One region of the Burkholderia sp. LMU1-1-1.1 genome, then DNA from elsewhere that is predicted to be linked to it. Evidence: riboswitches for the same ligand, from Rfam matches in the RefSeq annotation. Region 1 holds a riboswitch; the other holds the start of a gene.
What was found. A riboswitch is a leader RNA that binds a small molecule or an ion and turns the genes downstream of it on or off. The one in region 1 is predicted to bind glycine.
Positions count from the first base shown of each region.

Region 2: linked by a shared signal. The riboswitch ahead of gcvT (glycine cleavage system aminomethyltransferase GcvT) and the one ahead of MRBLMU1_RS01935 (D-amino acid dehydrogenase) in region 1 are both predicted to bind glycine.

Region 1 covers NZ_JBEGHG010000001.1:488,408-498,260, reverse strand. The annotation lists gene moaA (GTP 3',8-cyclase MoaA) at 1-331, shown strand, start outside; gene MRBLMU1_RS01975 (type IV pili methyl-accepting chemotaxis transducer N-terminal domain-containing protein) at 424-2,373, shown strand; gene MRBLMU1_RS01970 (response regulator) at 2,396-3,067, shown strand; gene MRBLMU1_RS01965 (heavy-metal-associated domain-containing protein) at 3,090-3,362, opposite strand; gene MRBLMU1_RS01960 (NnrS family protein) at 3,560-4,768, shown strand; gene MRBLMU1_RS01955 (3-oxoacyl-ACP reductase) at 4,828-6,183, shown strand; gene MRBLMU1_RS01950 (ankyrin repeat domain-containing protein) at 6,212-6,745, opposite strand; gene MRBLMU1_RS01945 (lipid-binding SYLF domain-containing protein) at 7,007-7,861, shown strand; gene MRBLMU1_RS01940 (flavodoxin family protein) at 7,896-8,423, opposite strand; glycine riboswitch at 8,634-8,733, shown strand; glycine riboswitch at 8,734-8,846, shown strand; gene MRBLMU1_RS01935 (D-amino acid dehydrogenase) at 8,896-9,853, shown strand, end outside.
Region 2 covers NZ_JBEGHG010000002.1:79,972-89,824, forward strand. The annotation lists gene gcvH (glycine cleavage system protein GcvH) at 1-80, opposite strand, end outside; gene gcvT (glycine cleavage system aminomethyltransferase GcvT) at 134-1,255, opposite strand; glycine riboswitch at 1,331-1,446, opposite strand; glycine riboswitch at 1,493-1,590, opposite strand; gene MRBLMU1_RS02765 (ATP-dependent Clp protease proteolytic subunit) at 1,741-2,301, shown strand; gene MRBLMU1_RS02770 (hypothetical protein) at 2,360-2,581, opposite strand; gene MRBLMU1_RS02775 (methyl-accepting chemotaxis protein) at 2,753-4,642, opposite strand; gene MRBLMU1_RS02780 (DUF1631 family protein) at 4,877-7,366, shown strand; gene MRBLMU1_RS02785 (LysE family translocator) at 7,388-8,026, opposite strand; gene MRBLMU1_RS02790 (phosphatase PAP2 family protein) at 8,287-8,880, shown strand; gene smc (chromosome segregation protein SMC) at 8,980-9,853, shown strand, end outside.

The sequences.
Region 1 (9,853 bases):
CGGCCTGCGGCCGCAGGCGCTGGAGCTGGGCGGCGGACCGGCGCGCTACTGGTCGACGGCCGACGGCAGCGCCAGCATCGGCTACATCACGCCGCTGTCCCAGCACTTCTGCGCCACCTGCAACCGGGTCCGCCTGTCGGTCGACGGCACCTTGTACCTGTGCCTCGGGCAGGAGCGGCAGTTCCCGCTGCGGCCGCTGCTGCGCGGCGGCGCCACCGACGCCGAACTGGAGCAGGCGATCCGCGAGGCCATCGAGCTCAAGCCGCAAGAGCACGACTTCGGCCGCCAGCCCGGGAAGATCGTGCGCTTCATGTCGCAAACCGGTGGCTGACGGCCTCTGCCGCCGGTTATACTTGCCCCTTGTCTTAGATTAACGGAGTCGTCGATGCCGCATCCCGCCCCATCCTATCGGCGTGCTCCGCCATGCTGAAGCCCCAGCTGTTCGCCGGTTGGCAAAAACTGTCGACCCGCATCGTCGGCTTGCTGCTGAGTTTCCTGGCGGTGGCGCTGCTGGTGATCGGCTCGACACTGTTGCTCTCCTGGCAGCTCGAGGGCAGCGCCGCCGCGATCAACGTCGCCGGCAGCCTGCGCATGGACAGCTACCGGCTGGCGATGCTGGCCGGCCAGCTGGACACGCCAGCCGGCCGCGCCGACCCCACCGCCGCCAGCCTGGTTGGCGCGCAGATGACGCGCATCGACGCCACGCTCGCGCTGCTCGAGCACGGCGACCCGCAGCGCCCGCTGTTCCTGCCGCCGACCGCCGTCATCCGGGGCGTGTTCGCCGAGGTGCGCCAACAGTGGCGCACCGAGCTGGCCCCGCGCACCGGCGCCTTGTTGGCGCGCTATCCGACGCCGCCGGCCGAGGTGCGCGCGCTGCAACAACAGCTCGGCGAGCGCTTCGTGCACCGTGTCGACCAGTTGGTCCAGCACATCGAACGCGACAGCGAGGGACGCACATTCTGGCTGCGCGCCTCGCAACTGTTGCTGCTGGCGTTGGCGCTGGTGGGTACGGTGAGCATCATCTACCTGCTGTTCGACATGATCGTGGCGCCGGTGACACGCTTGCAGGGCGGCCTGGAGCGCATGCGCGAGCAGGACTTCAGCGTGCGCCTGCCGGTCGACAGCAGCGACGAATTCGGCGCGCTGGCGAACGGCTTCAACCAGATGGCCGACAAGCTCCAGGATTCCTACGCCCACCTCGAGGAGCGGGTCCGTACCAAGACCGCCGAACTGGAGCAGCAGAACCGCGAACTTGCGCTGTTGTACGACAGCGCCGCCTTCCTGCAACAGCCGCAATCGGCCGAGGCGATGTGCGAAGGCTTCCTGAAGCGCATCAGCGACTATTTCAAGGCCGACGGCGGTTCGGTGCGTATCCTCGACCCGAACCGGGGCAACCTGCACATGCTGGTGCATCACGGCATTTCCGAAAAACTGGTCGAGACCGAGCGCTGCCTCAAGGTGGGCGAATGCCTGTGCGGCGAGGCCGTGGTCAGCAAGCTGGCGGTGATCCATGACCTGCGGCGCATGGATCGCGGCCACACCCTGCAGTGCCACCGCGAGGGCTTCGCCACAATCTCGATCTTCCATATCTTCGCACAGCGCCAGCACCTGGGCTTCTTCAACCTGCATTTCCGAAAGACGACCGTGTTCACCGCGGCGCAGACGGCCTTGCTGGAGACGCTGGGCCAACTGCTGGGCACCGCCATCGAGAACCAGCGCCTGCAGGGACGCGACCGTGAACTGGCCATTTCCGAGGAGCGCAATCTGGTCGCGCAGGGTCTGCACGACAGCATCGCCCAGGGCCTGAACTTCCTGAACCTGCAAGTGCAGATGCTGGAACAGTCGCTCAAGGTCGGCCGCGTCGACGAGATCGAGAGCATCGTCCCGGCCCTGCGCGCCGGCGTCGAGGAGAGCTACCAGGACGTGCGCGAGCTGCTGCACAACTTCCGCACCCGTCTTCAGGAAGGCAACCTGGTGACGTCGCTGGAAACGGTGGTCGACAAGTTCCGCCGGCAGAGCGGCATCGCCGTCGATTTCGCCGCCGACAGCGACGGCGCGCCGTTCCCGCGCGAGCACCAGCTGCAACTGTTGTTCATCGTGCAGGAGGCGCTGTCGAACGTGCGCAAGCACGCTTCGGCGCGCCAGGTGCGCATCAAGCTCACAGACGGCGAGGATTTCGACCTGAGCATCGGCGACGACGGCCATGGCTTCGATCCCAAGGGACTCGACGCCAAGGGCGGCGCCCATGTCGGCATCACCATCATGCGCGAACGCGCGCAACGCATCGATGCCCGGCTGGACGTCGAGTCCGCGCCCGGCGCCGGCACCGTCGTGCGCGTGCACCTTGGCCGCGCCCAGCGGCGCGCGGCGTAATCATTCAAGAGAGGCTACACCCATGCAAACCAATCCGGATTCCAACGCCATCAGCGTGCTGCTGGTCGACGACCACACCTTGTTCCGCAGCGGCATACGCTCGCTGCTGCAGCGCCATCCGGAGTTCAACGTGGTGGGCGAGGCCGCCGACGGCTTCGAGGGCATCAAGCGCGCGCTGCAACTACAGCCGCAGGTGGTGCTGCTGGACCTGAACATGCCGGGCATGTCGGGCGTGGAAACGCTGCAGCTGATGCGCCAGGATTGCCCCGACACCGCCATCGTCATGCTGACCGTGTCCGAGGACGCCGAGGATCTGAGCACGGCGCTCAAGGCCGGCGCCAGCGGCTATCTGCTCAAGAACATCGACACCGACTACCTGACGCGTGCGATCCGCCGCGCCGCCGCCGGCGAGACCGTGGTGGCCGAGGCGATGACGGCCAAGCTGGTGGCGCAGCTGCAAAGCGGTGCGGCGGCGCCGGTGGCCTCCGAGCTAGACAAGTTGACGCCGCGCGAGCGCGAAATCCTCGATTGCCTGGCGCGCGGCGAGAGCAACAAGAGCATCGCCCGCAATCTGGAACTGGCGGAAAGCACGGTCAAGATCCATGTCCAGAACGTGCTGAAAAAGCTCAAGCTCAGCAGCCGGGTGCAGGCGGCGGTGTATGCCGTCGAGCACCGCATGCAGGGCGGCGGCTGATGCGCCGCCGCCTGGACTGCGGTCAACCGCCGCAGCAGCCACCGCAGCAACCGCCGGCGTTGGCTTTTGGCTCTGGCGCGCCGTCGTTCGGATAGGACGGATAACCGGCCAGCGCGAGGGCGCGCGTGAGCAGGTGCGGCGACGTCAGCGTTTCGTCGACGCGCATGATCGCAATGCCGTCGCGCAGCGAGACGCTCACTTCGCTCACGCCGTTTGTTTCATTGAGAATTTGGGCGACCTTGTCGGCGCAGGCTTCGCCATCCATGGCGTCAATTTTCAGTACTGTGGTGTGCATCGCATTTCCTCGTTTGGTGTATCGGCTGAATCAACCCCTACAGGCTAAGCGAAAGCGGCGCGGCGGTCGATGCCTGTGGGCCGCTCGCGGCCGGTATTTTCGATTTCCTTGATGCAGGTTAAGCCGATTGGGCGCTGGTCTTCACAGGTACTGACACCGCGCAGACAATATGCCGGAACTCTAAAGGAATGACGATCATGACCTTGCTGCATATCGAAGAACCCGCGGCCCGAGCGGGCGCCTGGCACACCGGCCACCCTTTGTGGCGGCTGGGGTTCCGCCCCTTCTACCTGGGCGCGGCGCTGTTCGCGGCGCTGTCCATCCCGCTGTGGATGGCGCAGTATTTCGGCTGGATACGGGGTGGCCTCGCCAGCCTGCTGCATGTCGGCTTCGCCTGGCACATGCACGAAATGGTGTTCGGCATGGCGGCCGCCGTGGTGGTGGGATTTCTTTACACGGCGGCGTTCAACTGGACCGGCCTGTGGACGCCTGTGCGCGGCAAGCTGGCCGCGCTGGTGATGCTGTGGTTGCTGGGCCGGGTGGCGATGCTGCTGGCGCCGCCACTGGCCGCCGCCATTGTCGACTGGACGTTCCTGCCGCTGGCCGCCTGGCCGTTGTGGCGCGTGATGCGCCAGTCCGGCAACAAACGCAACTACTTCCTGGTCGTCCTGCTGGGCCTGATGGCGCTGGCCAACGGCGTGTTCCACGCAATCACCCTGGGCTGGCTAGCGCAGGCGCCGTTGGCGCCGATACAGGCCGCCATCCTGGTGATCGTCATCATGGAGACGGCCATCGGAACCCGCATCATCCCCATGTTCACGCGCAACGGCGCGCCGGGCACCACGCCGCTGGTGCAGCCGATGCTCGACCGTGTGTCGCTCGGCCTGTTGACGGCGTCAGCCCTGGCGTGGGTGGCGGCCGCGCCGGCTTGGCTGTTCGGGCCGCTGGCGCTGGCCGCGGCGGCGCTGGTGCTGCTGCGCTTGTGGCGCTGGCAGGCGTTGCGCACGCTGTCGGTGCCGCTGTTGTGGATCATGCACCTGTCGTATGCGTGGATCGCGGTCGGCTTCGTGCTGCTCGCGCTGTCGAGCTGGAAGTTGGTGAGCGCCAGTGCCGGATTCCACGCGCTGGCCGTTGGATCGATGGCGGGACTGATCCTGGGCATGATGACGCGTACGACCTTGGGCCACACCGGACGTCCGCTCAAGGCGGGCCGGGCCGAGCGCGCCATGTTCGTGCTGATCCAGCTCAGCGCCCTGTCGCGCGTGCTGTCGGCGCTGGGCTGGGACAATGCGGGCGGCTCGCTGCTGCTGGCCAGCGCCGCCTGTTGGGCGGTCGCGTTCGGCCTGTATGCGCTGGTCTACCGTCCGTACCTGGCTAACGCGCGGGTGGACGGCAAACCGGGTTAGCACGGAGCCCGCCGGCGATGCGGGCATAATACTGTGTTTCCCGTCTCGAAGAAAAACACATGTCGGATTTGTTAATGCGCTTGAATGGCAACCCGCTCACCGGCGCCATCGCCAAGGCGATCGGCCTGCCGAACCCCGTGCCGCTGTCGCGCGAGGCGGGTCCTTATGTGGAGCGGCCGTTCGATGGCAAGCGCGTGCTGTTGTGCCGAACCGCCGGCGGCTATGCGGCCGACGCCATGGCGGCGGCCTTGGCGCGCGCCGGCGCGGCAACGCTGGACGCACCGCCCGCCGACGCCGGGCCGCTCGATATCGTGGCGATGGACGCGACCGGCTGCGTGACGCCGCAGGATTATCGGGCGTTGTACGACGGCTTGCATCCCGTCGTGCGGCGGCTGGTCCGCAATGGCCGGGTACTGGTGCTGGCGGCCGATCCCGGCGCGGCGGCCACGCCCGTCGCCGCCGCCGTTGCGCGTGGTGTCGAGGGATTCGTGCGGTCGCTGGCGAAGGAGATCGGCGCGAAGGGCATCACCGTCAATCTCGGCTATGTGGCCCGCGACGCGCTCGACCGGCTCGACGGCCCGTTGCGGTTCTTCTGCGGCGCCCGCGCCACCTATGTGACCGGTCAGGCTTTTCACCTCGCCGGCAGCGTCGCCGCACCCGCCGGCATGCCCTCGACGCAGGTCTTGTCCGGTAAGGTCGCGCTGGTGACGGGTGCCGCCAGGGGCATCGGACTGGCCGTGGTGGAGCGGCTGGCGCAGGAGGGCGCCACCGTGGTCGCGCTCGACGTGCCGGGCGCGGCGGAGGAGTTGCACAAGGCCTGCGGCCGCTACGCCGCCGTTCCCTTCCTGGCCGATATCGCGGCGCCGGACACCGCGGAGCGCCTGGCCGGCTTCCTGCTCGAACGCTTCGGTGGCGTCGACATCGTGGTCCACAACGCGGGCATCACGCGCGACCGCACGCTGGCCAATATGCAGGAACATTTCTGGGATCTGGTGGTGCAGGTCAACCTGGCCGCCGTGATGGCGATCGACCAGCAATTCCTTGAGCGCGGCGTGCTGCGGGACGAGGGCCGCATAGTCTGCCTGTCGTCGGTCAGCGGCGTGGCGGGAAACTTCGGGCAGACCAACTACGCGGCGTCGAAGGCCGCGCTGATCGGTTATGTGGCGGCCCAGGCGCCGCTGCTGGCGCCGCGCGGCATCTGCATCAACGCCGTGGCGCCGGGCTTTATCGACACGCCGATGACCGACGCCATGCCCATGGTCGTGCGGGAGATCGGCCGGCGCCTGAATTCCGTCAAGCAGAGCGGTCAACCGCGCGACGTCGCCGAACCGATTACCTTCCTTGCCACCCCGGGCGCGTTCGGCATCAGTGGCGCGACCCTGCGCGTTTGCGGGCAGGGCTTGATCGGGGCGTGACGCTGGAGCGCGGCAATCGCGGCGTGGCTTACGGGTTTTTTGCAGCCAGCAGGGCGGCCGTATCCTTCGCCCCCATCGTCTGCGCCAGCGAGATCGCCGTCATGCCCCGGCTGTCGACCGCGTCGACGGCCGCGCCGCGCTCGATCAATAGATTGAGGATATCGGTGCGGTTGAACATGGCCGCCATCATCAGCGGCGTCTTGCCGTCCGGACTGGCGCCCTCGATGTCCGCGCCATGGGCCAGCAGCAGTTCGGCGATGTCCAGGTAGCCTTTGTAGGCGACGCCGGCCAGCGGCGTCTGTCCCTGATCGTTGGCGACGTTCGGATCGGCGCCGGCTTCGAGCAGCACGCGCGCCGTGTCCAGGTGGCCGTGGTAGCACGCCAGCATGATCAGGCTGTCGCCCTTTTCATTGCGGAAGCCGACGGGCAGGCCCTTGGCCACCATCCCGGCCAGGCGCTCCGCTTCGCCGGCTCGCACCAGCGTGAATACACCGCGTATGAATTCCAGGGTTTCGGCGTCCATCGCCGGGGCGGGCGTTGCCGCCTTTTCATTCTCTGCCATGTCTAGCCTTCATCAAGTTATTTCGGGGTAACGATAAGTATGCCTGAGTTCAATTTTAAGCGATGTACGCTGTCGCACGTGCAAGGCAGGGTCGCACGCATAGCAGGCTCGAGACCTGATGTTCTTGCGCCGGCGCAGGTGCGGGTCGGTTTTTTCGCACACTTTGTGTGAGATCAAAGGCGTTGCCGGACCTCCGGCGCTAGCATGATTTGGGTACGCACCTGCGTACGACATTGTATGGAGCGCACAAAGGGGGAAACTATGATGATCGAGCGTAAAAAGCAGGCGGGAGCGCTAGCATGGGTGGCCGCGACGTTGCTGTCCGGCGCGGCGGTGGCCCAGTCTGGAAGCGGGCAGAGCGGCCAAAGCGGCCAAAGCGGCACCAGCGGACAAAGCGGACAAAGCGGACAAAGCGGACAAACCGGATCGAGCGGACAGGGTGGCTCGGCAAGCCAGACCGGTGAGAGCGCCCGGAGCGGGCGTAGCGACACGGGCAGTCTCGGCGCCAAGCCCGCTCAGCGGGCATCGCAACGCGTCAGCGACGCGCTGTCGGTGGTGCGCCAGCTGGAGGCGGAACCGCGCATGAAACAATTGTTGCAACAGGCAAAAGGCGTGCTGATTGTTCCATCGTATGGACGGGCGGCGCTGGGCGTGGGCGCCCATGGCGGTGCCGGCTTGCTACTGCTGAAACGGTCCGACGGCAGTTGGAGCGGGCCGGCGTTCTACGACCTCGGCGGCTTGACGGTCGGTCTTCAGGCCGGCGTGGAAGGCGGGCCGGTCGCGCTGGTTCTCAACAATGAGAAGGCGGTCAACGAGTTCATGAAGAAAAACAATCTTGCCCTGAGCGCCGATGCCGGCCTTACCGTGTTGAACTGGAGCAGGCTGGCGCAGGGAACGGCGGGCACCGGCGATGTCGTGGCCTGGAGCGGGACCAAGGGCTTGTTCGGCGACGTGGCGGCGGTGGGCGTCAATGATATCCGCTTCAACCAAAGCCTGACCAATGCCTATTACGGCCGGACGCTGTCGCCAAGGGAGATCGCGGCGGGCACCGTCAGCAACCCGCAGGCCGAGCCGTTGCAGCAGGCGCTGGGCCAGGCGGCGACCATCGCCCGTTGATGCCAGGGGCGCCGCCCCTCCGCCGCGCCACGGTCTACACGGGGTGTATCAGCGGGGCGGACGGCGCCGACTCTTCATGGTCCCGCTGGACGATCGCGAGTTCGCCGGCGAAATCGGCCAGCGCTTGCTGGTAGTGGTCCGACAGCACGTCGCTCTGGCGCAGGCACAGGCTGGCGATGGGCAGTTTGTTGCACATTTCCGCCATCGACGTCAGCACGTCCTGGCCGTCGCCGCCGCCGGCCGTGCAGAACAGGCCGATGCGGCGGAAATGCTCGCGCTGCCGCAGGATGTAGCTGCGCATCGGCGCGCTCATTTGTCCGGCCCAGACCGGCGTGCCGAGCAAAATGAACGGATAGTCGGCAGGGCGGCGTTGCGGCGGGGCGATCTCGCCCGGCAGCTTGCGCCAGCCTTGCCACGCCGAACGCAGGAAGCCGGCGGCGCCGTCGCGCGGGCGTAGATCCTGCGGTCGCTCGATGTCGGCGCCGCAGGCCTGGGCCAGCGTGTTGGCGACTTTGGCCGTCACGCCGGTGCGAGAGTAGTACACGATGAGGCAAAGTTTCATGGCAGCTCCTTTTCGGCGCAAGGCGGCCGGCGTGCCGGGTCTTTGCTGGTTTGACCGACAAGGGACGTCGCGGTTCCCCGCCGCGACGATTGTCTGCCGTCCACCGCCGCCGGTGCTGTGCCGGGTCAAGCTTATGGCCGGTTGCAAATCCAACGGGGATAGTAAAGCCGCAATTTTTCGGGTAAGCTAGGCGCGTTGTGGCCAAAAGCCATCGCCGTATCGGGAGAGACTGTTCCAGCATAGGCTGACGAACGGCGCCGAAGGAGCAACCGCCCCGGAAACTCTCAGGCCAAAGGACCGATACAGCACTTTAAACTCTGAAGAGCGGCAGGACTCGGACGTCGTCCCCCGCACCGAAGGAGCAAGCGCTGCCGCCATCGCGGCCCGGCGTGAATCTCTCAGGTCCAGAACAGAGGGGGTGTCTTTGCGCATGTGCGCCGAGACCATCCCCTTTGACGGTTCGGAGTCCTTCATGAAAACCATAGCAATCATTGGCGGCGGCATCACCGGCGTCACCACCGCCTACGCCCTCGCCAAACGCGGCTTCTCCGTCACCCTGCTGGAACGCCACCGCTACGCGGCGATGGAAACCTCGTTCGCCAACGGCGGACAGCTGTCCGCCTCCAACGCCGAGGTGTGGAACCACCGGTCCACCATCGCCAAGGGCCTGAAGTGGATGCTGAGGAACGACGCGCCGCTGCTGGTCAATCCAAAGCCGGGCTGGCACAAGCTGTCGTGGTTCGCCGAATTCATCGCCGCCATGCCGCACTACCGCGACAACACCGTCGCCACCGCGCAGCTGGCGCTGGCCGCGCGCGAGTATCTGTTCCAGTGGGCCAGGGACGAGGACATCGCCTTTGACCTCAAACGGGAGGGCATCCTGCACATCTACCGCGACCGCGCGGGATTCGAGCACGCCGCCGGCGTGTCGAAGCTGTTGTTGCAGGGCGGGCTCTCGCGCCGCGCCGTCACCCCGGAGGAGATGCGCGCCATCGAGCCCACGCTGCGCGGCGAGTACTACGGCGGCCACTACACCGTCAGCGACAGCACCGGCGATATCCACAAATTCACCACCGGCCTGGCGTTGGCGGCGCAACGGCTCGGCGCCGATCTGCGCTTCGGCCAGCAGGTGACGGCCATGCGGGCGGACGCGGACGGCGTCGATATCACCGTCGAAGAGGATGGTTTCGGCGAAACCCGCCGCCACGACGCGGTGGTCGTTTGCGCCGGCACCGCCAGCCGCGCCATGGCGGCCATGCTGGGCGACCGCGTCAACGTCTATCCGGTCAAGGGTTATTCGATCACGGTTCATCTGAACGACGCCGCCAGCCAGGCCGCCGCGCCGACGGTCAGCCTGCTCGACGACGAGACCAAGCTGGTGACCAGCCGCCTCGGGGACGACCGCTTCCGCGTGGCCGGCACGGCTGAGT
Region 2 (9,853 bases), on a different contig from region 1:
CCGACGGTGACGGTGCCGTCAGACTCAGCGCGTACCCATTCGTGGGATTCGGTGTACTTCAGGTCTGCAGGAATATTCATGTAAGGCTCCAGAGGGGTAGGGGTCGGGGTACTAGTCGGGATACTAAATCAATTTAAACAGCGAGGATTTTACCGTTGCGGACGAAAGGCAGCTTGACCACCGAGGCGGCCAGCTTCTTGTCGCGGATTTCGACGTGCACGGTGTCGCCGACGGCCACGCCGTTGGGCACGCGCGCCAGCGCGATCGCTTGCTGCATGGTCGGGCTGAAGGTGCCGCTGGTGATCTCGCCGGCGGCGTCGGTGCCGGCCACGATGACTTTCTGGTGGGCGCGCAGCACGCCGCCTTTTTCGCGCAGGATCAGGCCGACGAATTGGGCGTTCTGGCCCATCGCCTGCAAAGCCGCCTTGCCGATGAAATCGCGCTCGGACACCAGGTCGATGGTCCAGGCCAGGCCGGCGTCGAGCGGGTTCACGGTTTCGTCCATGTCCTGGCCGTACAGGTTCATGCCGGCTTCCAGGCGCAGCGTGTCGCGCGCGCCCAGGCCGGCGGGCTTGACGCCGGCGGCGGCGAGCGCGTTCCACAGCTTCTCGGCCTGGTCGGCGGCGACGCCGATCTCGAAGCCGTCTTCGCCGGTGTAGCCGGTGCGGGCGATCATCGCCTCGCCGAAGGCCGCGCTGTGCGCGAAGGCGACGTTGAACGGTTTCATGTCGGCGGTGCCGGCCTTCGATTCGGGGATGACTTCCCACACCTTGGCGCGGGCGTTCGGGCCTTGCACGGCGATCAGCGCCATCGCGTTATCGCCGTCGCGGCGCTGGGTGATCGTCACGCCGCTGTTGGTGGCGGTGTTTTGCGCCTGCATCCACGCCACGTCTTTTTCGGCGGTGCCGGCGTTGACGACCAGGCGGAACCAGCTCTCGTCGATGAAGTAGACGATCAAGTCGTCGATGACGAAGCCCTGCGGGTTGAGCATGCACGAGTACAGCGCCTTGCCCGACACCTGCAGCTTGTCGACGTTGTTGGCCAGCAGGCCGCGCAGGAAGGCGCGCACGTTGGCGCCCTTGATGTCGACCACGCACATGTGGGCGACGTCGAACATGCCGACGTCGGTGCGCACGGCGTTGTGTTCTTCGATCTGCGAGCCGTAGTTGACGGGCATGTCCCAACCGCCGAAATCGACCATCTTGGCGCCGGCGGCACGGTGTGCGTTATTAAGTGGGGTGGCTTTGAGCGTCATAATTCCTCGGTCCATATCGAAAAGGGGTTAACAGAACATACAAGGAACGGCTAAAAAGCTGTTTCCACAATGATCGCAGACCCCTCTGTCCTTGGTACCTGAGAGATTACGGGACGAGTCGGACTCGATTCCCGTGCGCCCCTTCGGTGGACCGCCGGCGTGTGCCGCGGCCGCTCTCCAGAGTTGGACCAGTTGGCATCCCGCCGCGATGTGATGACATCGATGACGGCCGCGCCGGTCCCTTGATCGGTCCTTTTGCCTGAGAGTTTTTGGGTAGTGCCCCTTCGGCGGCCGCGTTGGCGTATCCGCCCGCAACCCTCTCCCGATCAAGACTCGGGAATATATGTCAGAAGGGCCGGAATGTCAATCTTGCGGGCAAGGCGGGAGGGTGCGATGAGCGGGGGCGCGCACGAATGGCGAACAATAAAAACGCCGTATAAACAACTATTTGCTAGAATAAATCATACTTATTCGAGAGCCCACCCATGAGCCAAGATCCAAATTCCTACGAGGGCCACGCGTGGTTCACCCTGTCCGGCGACGTCAACAGTGACATGGTGCGCCGTGTCTTCGACGCCGTCGCCGACATGACCGAGGACCGCGTCACCACCGCGCACATCCTGATCCAGTCGAACGGCGGCTATGTCAGCGACGGCATCTGCCTGTACAACTACCTGAGCAAGCTGCCGATCAAGATCGTCACCTACAACGCCGGCGCGGTGGCGTCGATCGCCGTCATACTTTTCCTGTCCGGCCAGGAGCGCTATGCCAGCGACACGGCACGTTTCATGGTGCACAAATCGCACGCCAGCGCGCCGCACGGCGCCCGGCCGGACGCGCTGCGCATCATCGTCGAAGGCTTGCAGGCGGACGACGCCCGCACCGAGCAGATCCTGCGCGACCATGTGCAGCTGACCGAGGAGCACTGGCGCACGCACGCCTATTCCGACCTGCACCTGACGGCGGCCGAGGGCGTGGCGGTGGGGATGGTCAACGCGGTGAAGGATTTCGTGCCGCCGCGCGGACAGCGCGTGGCCAATATTTGATCTGAAGGTTGAGCGGCGCCAGGGAGGCGCCGCCGATGCCGCTAGCTATCCATCCTGATTAGCGGTTTTTGTTGCCCGACTGTTTGTTGCCGTCATTTTTGTGGCTTTGCCGGCCGGCTTCCACATGTTGCTCGTGGGTGCCGCCCTGGGTGCCGGAGCGCGAGCCGCTGGAAGAACCCTGGTCGCCCGATTGCTTGCTGCTACCCTGGTCTCCCGATTGCTTGCCGCTGCCTTGATTGGAGCCTTGCTTGCTGCCGCCGCCTTTTTGATTCGAGTTCATTTTAATTCCTTTGTGAAAGTGAAAGAACGTACTCGCCAAAAGCGCGCCGTGCTTCCCGGAAACCGGTGGGCAACGTGTGCGTTTCTGGTAGAGCAATGATGCGTTTTCGCTCAGGCACTTGCTATCGGAGTGCGTCTTGGAGGGCTGTAGGAACATGCCTCGCACTCTTCATCAAAACTCTTCCCATTCGACTTCATTGCTGAGCTTGCCGGACGCTTTCCCGAGGCCGCTTGTGGAGGCGGCGCGCCCGGTCGCGCGGGGCTTGGCATGCGCCTCGGCGCCTGCTTTGGCGCTGGTGGCCGGGGCGGTGTTGGCGGCCGGGCGGCGCGGCGCGGCCTTGCGCTTGTCCGCCGACGGCAATGCCGGCTTGAGCCGCTCGCGGCGGGTGATGGCGGTGGCCGGCGCGGCGGGCGTCTCCCGGTGGTCCGGCATCTCCGCCGCGCCCGTCAGGGCGGCGGTGCCACGGGTGTCCAGCGCGTCGGCGCCGCCGACCGACTGCGGCGTGTCCCGGTACGCGCCCTCGTGCACGGCAAACGCGCCGATCGCCTCGTTCAGTTTGCCGGTTTCATCGCGCATCGACGACGCGGCCGCCGCCGCCTGCTCCACCAGCGCGGCGTTCTGCTGGGTCGCCTGATCCATCGCCGCGATCGCCTGATTGACCTGCTCCAGGCCGGCCGTCTGCTCGGCGCTGGCGTCGGCGATCTCCCCGATCAGCCCGGTCACGCGCTGGACGCTGCCCACCACCTCGTCCATCGTCAGCCGCGCCTGGTCGGCCAGCTGCGCGCCGCGCACGACCTTGTCGACCGAGTCGTCGATCAGGCTCTTGATCTCCTTGGCCGCCGCCGCGCTGCGCTGGGCCAGGTTGCGCACCTCGGAGGCGACCACGGCGAAGCCACGGCCTTGCTCGCCGGCACGCGCCGCCTCGACCGCCGCGTTCAGGGCCAGGATGTTGGTCTGGAATGCGATGCCGTCGATCACCCCGATGATTTCCGCGATTTTCTTCGAGCTGTCGTTGATCGACGCCATCGTGCCGACCACCTGGTCGACATCGTTGCCGCCGCGCACCGCGACCGCCGACGCCGACACGGCCAGCTTGTTGGCCTGCACCGCGTGCTCGGCGTTTTGCTTGACGGTGGCCGTCAACTGTTCCATCGACGAGGCGGTTTCCTCCAGCGAGGCGGCCTGTTGCTCGGTGCGGGTCGACAGGTCCTGATTGCCTTCGGCGATCTCGGCCGACGCCTGGCCGATCGCGCGGGCGCCGCTTTGCACCTGGGCGATCATCGTCATCAGGCTGTCGTTCATGTGCTGCATCGCTTGCAGCAGCTTGCCGGTTTCATTGCTCGTGCGCACCTCGATGCGGGTGCTCAGGTCGCCATCGGCGATGCGCCGCGCCACCAGCATCACCTGCAGCAGCGGCGCCGAGATCGTGCGCGCCAGCCACAGCGCCAGCAGCACGCCGAAGCCGATCGCGGCGGCGAGCAGGGCCAGGGTGGTGATGCGCGCGACCGTGTACACCTGGTCGGCGCCGCGCGCCGCCTTCTGGCTGCCCGACATATTGCTGGACAGTATTTTGTCCAGCTGGGCGTTGGCCGCATCGAGCGCCGGCTGCGACGAGCCCTTGAGGACGGCAACCGCGTCGTCCTTTTTGCCTTCGTTAGCCAGCTTCATCATTTTGTCGTGTTCGGCCAGATAGGCGACGGCCATTCGTTGTAATTCGATCGCCTCGGCCTTGACGTTGGCATCGTTGACTGTCCTGCCGAGCCTGTCGGCATTGTCACGGAACGCGGATAGTGCGAGACTTAGTTTTTGCTCGGAACCGTCGATGCTGGCCTTGTCGCTGATGACCACGTGTTCGAGCTTGCGCAATTCCTGTAGATCGTTTTTGAGTGACAGCACGGCGATGGTCTGGGGCAGCCAACTGCCCGACAACAGCGTCGATGCCTGATTGATGTCGCCCATGCGTCCCAGCGCGGTCGCGCCGAGCAGCACGGTCAGGACCAGCACGGTGGCGAAGGCGACCAGTAATCTGCTGGAGGTTTCCAGGTTATGCAGGAATTTCATGGATATCCTTGGTGAGGGAAGCGACGGCGGGAGGGCGGAGGGCGGACCAGATAATGATGTTAAGCAAAGTCCAAGCTTGTTCTTTGCGCCTCGTCAAAACCGCTGTTGGAACGAAGAAAGTGGTACACAGCCCGCAAACTGCCAAAAAAATCGCGGATTCTTTCATTGTTGGTATTGCCATGTGGAAATACTGTGCAAGAATGAGGTCTACGGATCGATCACCAGCAGGCCGACATGATGGCTAACACCTCAACCACTCCGAGCACCAGCGGCGGGCCGAAAAAGACGGTCTCGCCGCGGCATGGCTTGTTGGAGGACTTGATCGGCATCGCCGTCAAGCATGCGGGCGACCAATATCTGGAACTGGCCACCAAACTGGCCGGCGCGCTGATCGACGCCACCGATGGCGACACGCGCGCCATCCAGCAACGGCTGCGTGCCGGCAATCTGCTGCGCAACCGCCACTTCGCGTTCCTGCATCTGGCGACGGAGGCCCTGGAGAAGGCGCTGCGCCGCGAGATCGCCGAGTTGGCGCCGTCCGTCAAGGACAAGCGCGGCGGCGCCGACCAGCCGATGGCGCTGGTGCCGTTCGAGGAAATGGATACCCGGGTGGCGCTTGGCGGCGTCAGCAAGCCGTTCGAATCGCTGCATTCGGACGCGTTGCAGACGTTGAATGTGCGGCTGGCGTTCCTGCTGGACCGCGACATCCTGCGCGTGAGCCAGAACCCGTTCCGCCCCGAGGTGTTCCTGGTGGCCTTGCAGCGGGCGTGGCTGGAATTCGATCCCGAGCCGGAATCGGCCCCGCTGTTGCAACCGCTCATCAAACCGGGCATGTTCATCGAGCTGGGGCCGATGCTCGAGGCGCTGAACCTCGCGTTGCAAAGCAAGGGTGTGTTGCCGGGCTCGGTGGATGGCTACAAGGGGCGCAAGGCCGATGCGGCCAGGGCGGCGGCCAACGAGCGCGCGCGCGGCAGCCAGGCGGCGCTGGCTCAGCAGCTACGGCAATTTTTCGCGTCCAGCGATGTCGCCGGTTCGGCCGCCGGCCAGATTGTCGACAACATCGCCGGCGGCTTGCTGCAGGGCGCCGGCGGTATCGATCTGAGCATTCCTGATTTGCCGATGTCGGCGCTGAACTCCGGCGCCGTCTGGGTGCCGAACGCGGCCGGGCAGGGCGCGGCCGCGCGGGCGGTTGGCGGCACCGTCGCGGGTCCGGCGCCGGGCTTCGCCACCGCCGGCGCGCCCGGGGGCGTCTGGGTGCAGGGCCCGGCCCAGGGTTTCCAGCCGCGCGGCGTCAGCAACGAGCAAGCCCAGCGGCAGTCGCAGATCGGCGCCAAGCAGCCGCTGTTCGCCTATCTGGCACAGTTACAGGCCACCACGGCGGCGGGCGCGGTTGGCAAGGAGGAATCCGACGGCGCACCGGCGCCCGGCGGCGCGCCCATCCCCGCCAACGTGTTCTACTTGCCCAACATAAAGCAAAGCGTGCCGCAGGGCAGCCTGACGCGCGCCGACGAAAGCACCATCGATTTGCTGACGGCGATCTTCGACACCGTCTTCCGCGATCAGAACATCTCGCAGGAAATACGCGATCTGATCCGCTTCCTGCAGATCCCCGTGCTCAAGGCCGCGCTGGTCGACAAGAACTTCTTCTTCCAGGAGGAGCACCCGGCGCGCCGCATGATCGATCTGCTGTCGCGCATGGGTTGGGAGCAGCGCAAGGGGCCGGAAGATCCGTTGTTCAAGGCGATGCAACGCAGCGTCGACCGCGTCGGCCGCGACTACGACCAGGAACTGTCGGTGTTCGCGCAGGCGGTCAACGACCTGGAGGCGTCGATCCAGGCCGAGGAGCGCGCCGCCGCGGCCGCCATCGCCGAACCGATCGCCGCCGCGCTCAAGCAGGAAAAGATGGCGGAATCGGCCAAGCTGGCGAAAAACGCCGTGGCCTTGCGCATCGGCACCGGCGAGGTCATCGCCGTGGTGGAAGCCTTCCTCGAGCAGCGCTGGGTCTCCGTTCTGACCGTCGCCTACAGCATCGAAGACGGCAAGCCGGGCGCCGTCAACAATGCCACCAAGGCCATGGACGAACTGATCTGGAGCGTGCGTCCCAAGTTGAACGCCGACGACCGCAAGCTGTTGATCGCCAAGTTGCCCGGCATGCTGGCGACCTTGAACAAGTGGCTCGACGTGATCAAGTGGCAGGACGCCGACCGCCTGCAATTCTTCGCCGAGCTGGCCGAGTGCCACGCGTCCATCGTGCGCGCGCCGCTGGACCTGTCGCCGGAGCGCCAACTGGAAATATCGGTGCAGGTGGCGCGGCAGGCCGCCGAGCGGCGCCTGGAGCTGCAGGCGAAGGCCGACGCGGCCGACGAGGCCGAGGCCGACGCGCGCGCCAGCCAGCCGGAGCTCGAAGCGGCCGAGGAGGAGGCGGCCATCGAAGTCGAGGGGCTACGGCGCGGCATGTGGCTGGAGTTCGCGCAGCCGGACGGCGGCCGGCGCAAGGTCAAGCTGGCGTGGATCAGTCCGCTGCGCACCTTGTACATCTTCTCGACCGCCACGCGGCAGGAGGCGTTCTCGATATCGGGCGAGCAATTGGCGCGGCAATTCCAGGAAAACACCGCGCAGGTGGTGCGCAACGACGGCGTGGTGGCCCTCGCGCTGTCCGAAGCGCTGGCGCGCTCCGCCGTCAACGACGCGTCGGCCGATCCGCCGGCGTCGGCGTTCGGCTGACGCGCATCAAACCCGGTCTGATTACTTCACGGTCAGCAGCGCGCCGCCCATGCCGATGAACAAGGCGCCGGTGGTGCGCTTGGTAAAGCGCGAGCGGGCCGCGCTTTGGCGCACCTTGCGTTTCATCCATGATGCACACGCCACATAGAAGAAGTGCGACAGTAGCGTGCAGGCGGTGAAGGCCGACGTCAACAGCAGGAAGCGCGTCGGATCGATGTGGTCTGGCGGCATGAATTGCGGAAATACGGCGGTGAAGAACAGGATCGCCTTGGGATTGCTCACCGCCACCAGCAGGCCGGAGCGGAAGGTGTTGAAGCGGCTGGCCTGCGCGACTGGGGCCTGCGGCGCGGATTCATCGGCCTGTACCGGCGCCGCCGACGCCTGGCGCCAGGTTTTCACGCCGAGATAGATCAGGTAGGCGGCCCCGGCCACCTTAAGCGCGCCAAAGGCCAGCGCCGAGGTCTTGAGCACCAGGCCCAGGCCGGCGACGGCGGTGGTGGCGACGATGAACACACCCAGCGCATTTCCCAGCGAGCTATACAATGCGCGCCGCGCGCCCTGCGTGGCGGCCGTCGAGATGGCCATGAGAACGCCCGGTCCCGGGCTGAACGCGGCCGCAAGGGAAACGGAGAGGAATAACAGCCAGGTCGAGAGGGTCATGAAGCGATTCCGATCAAACAACAATGAGGATGAGCAACAGTATGCCATGCCGTCCCCGAAGCTGCTGGCGGACTCCTTTTTTGCCTCGGGCACGCTTCGTGCGTGCTGGTATGTGCCTTATTATTTGCCTAAACAAGGTTGTTTTGCGGCAATTGTTCGGCCAAATACGGCCGGGTATGGTCTAATGATGGTGCAGTGCAAAATAATTGAAAGGCGGTGATTGGATGATATGGTGGCATGCTCTAAGCGTAGCGGGTAGTTTGGCGGTAACGGGACCGATCGGCGTGGCGATCGCCGTCTGGCTGATCGCGGGCAAGTCCTGGCGGCTCACCTGGATGTGGGGCGTGCTGTTCGGCGTCGGCATGGCGCTGGTCGTCATCACCAAGATGGCGTTCGTGGGCTGGGGCGTTGGCGTCGAGTCGGTCGAGTTCGCCGGCTTCAGCGGCCACGCGATGCGCTCTGCGGCCGTCTATCCGGTCGCCGCCTTCCTCGCCTTCCGCAGCTCCAGCAGCAACGCCAGGTATCTGGCCACGGCCGCCGGGGTGGTCTTCGCCATCCTCATCTCCATCTCGCGCGTGCCGACGATGGCGCACTCGGTGTCCGAGTCGGTCACCGGGACGATACTGGGGCTGGCCATCGCCGCCGCCTTCATCCGCTACGCCAGCAACGAGCACCATTGGGCGCTGAGCCGGATGCTGGTCGTGCTGTGCCTGCCGATCCTGCTGATCGCGCCGCGCGTCGAGCCGGTGCCGGCCGAGCAGTGGATCACCCAGGCCGCGCTGTACCTGTCTGGCCGCGATGAACCCTACACCCGCGCCATGTGGCAGGACTCCCGGCACCGGGGGCACGAATAGGCGCGCGGCGGGGCGCCGGTGTAGACCGTGTTTTGATCTTATTTAATGCGCTAAATGGTATTATTGTGATCTTTTACAGCCCAGAGCCCAGATAATCACGTGCGTCTATCTTCCATAAAATTGTCGGGATTCAAGTCTTTCGTTGATCCCACCAATTTCCAGGTGCCTGGTCAGCTGGTTGGCGTGGTGGGACCCAACGGTTGCGGCAAGTCGAATATCATCGACGCCGTGCGCTGGGTGCTGGGCGAATCCAAGGCCTCCGAGCTGCGCGGCGAGTCGATGCAGGACGTCATTTTCAACGGCTCGACCCACCGCAAGCCGGCCGGGCGGGCGTCGGTCGAACTGGTCTTCGACAACAACGACGGCAAGGCCGCCGGCCAGTGGGGCCAGTACGCGGAGATCGCCGTCAAGCGCACCTTGACGCGCGACGGCACCTCGACCTATTACATCAACGGCCAGCCGGTGCGCCGGCGCGATATCCAGGATATCTTCCTCGGCACCGGCCTCGGTCCCCGCGCCTACGCCATCATCGGCCAGGGCATGATCAGCCGTATCATCGAATCGCGTCCCGAGGAACTGCGGGTGTTCCTCGAGGAGGCGGCCGGCGTCTCCAAGTACAAGGAGCGCCGCCGGGAAACCGAAAACCGTCTGCACGACACCCGCGAGAACCTGCTGCGCGTCGAGGACATCCTGCGCGAACTGAATTCGAACCTGGAGAAGCTGGAAGCCCAGGCCGCCGTCGCGACCAAGTTCCACCAGCTGCAATCGGACCAGGAAGAGAAGCAAAAGCTGCTTTGGCTGCTGCGCAAAATCGAAGCCGAGAACGAGCAGAAAAAGTACTTCCGCGAGGTGGAGCTGGCGCAGAACGATCTGGAGGAGCAGACCGCGAAGCTGCGCAACGTCGAGGCGACCCTGGAGCACATGCGCCAGGCGCACTTCGCCGCCGGCGACCGCCTGCACACGGCGCAGGGCA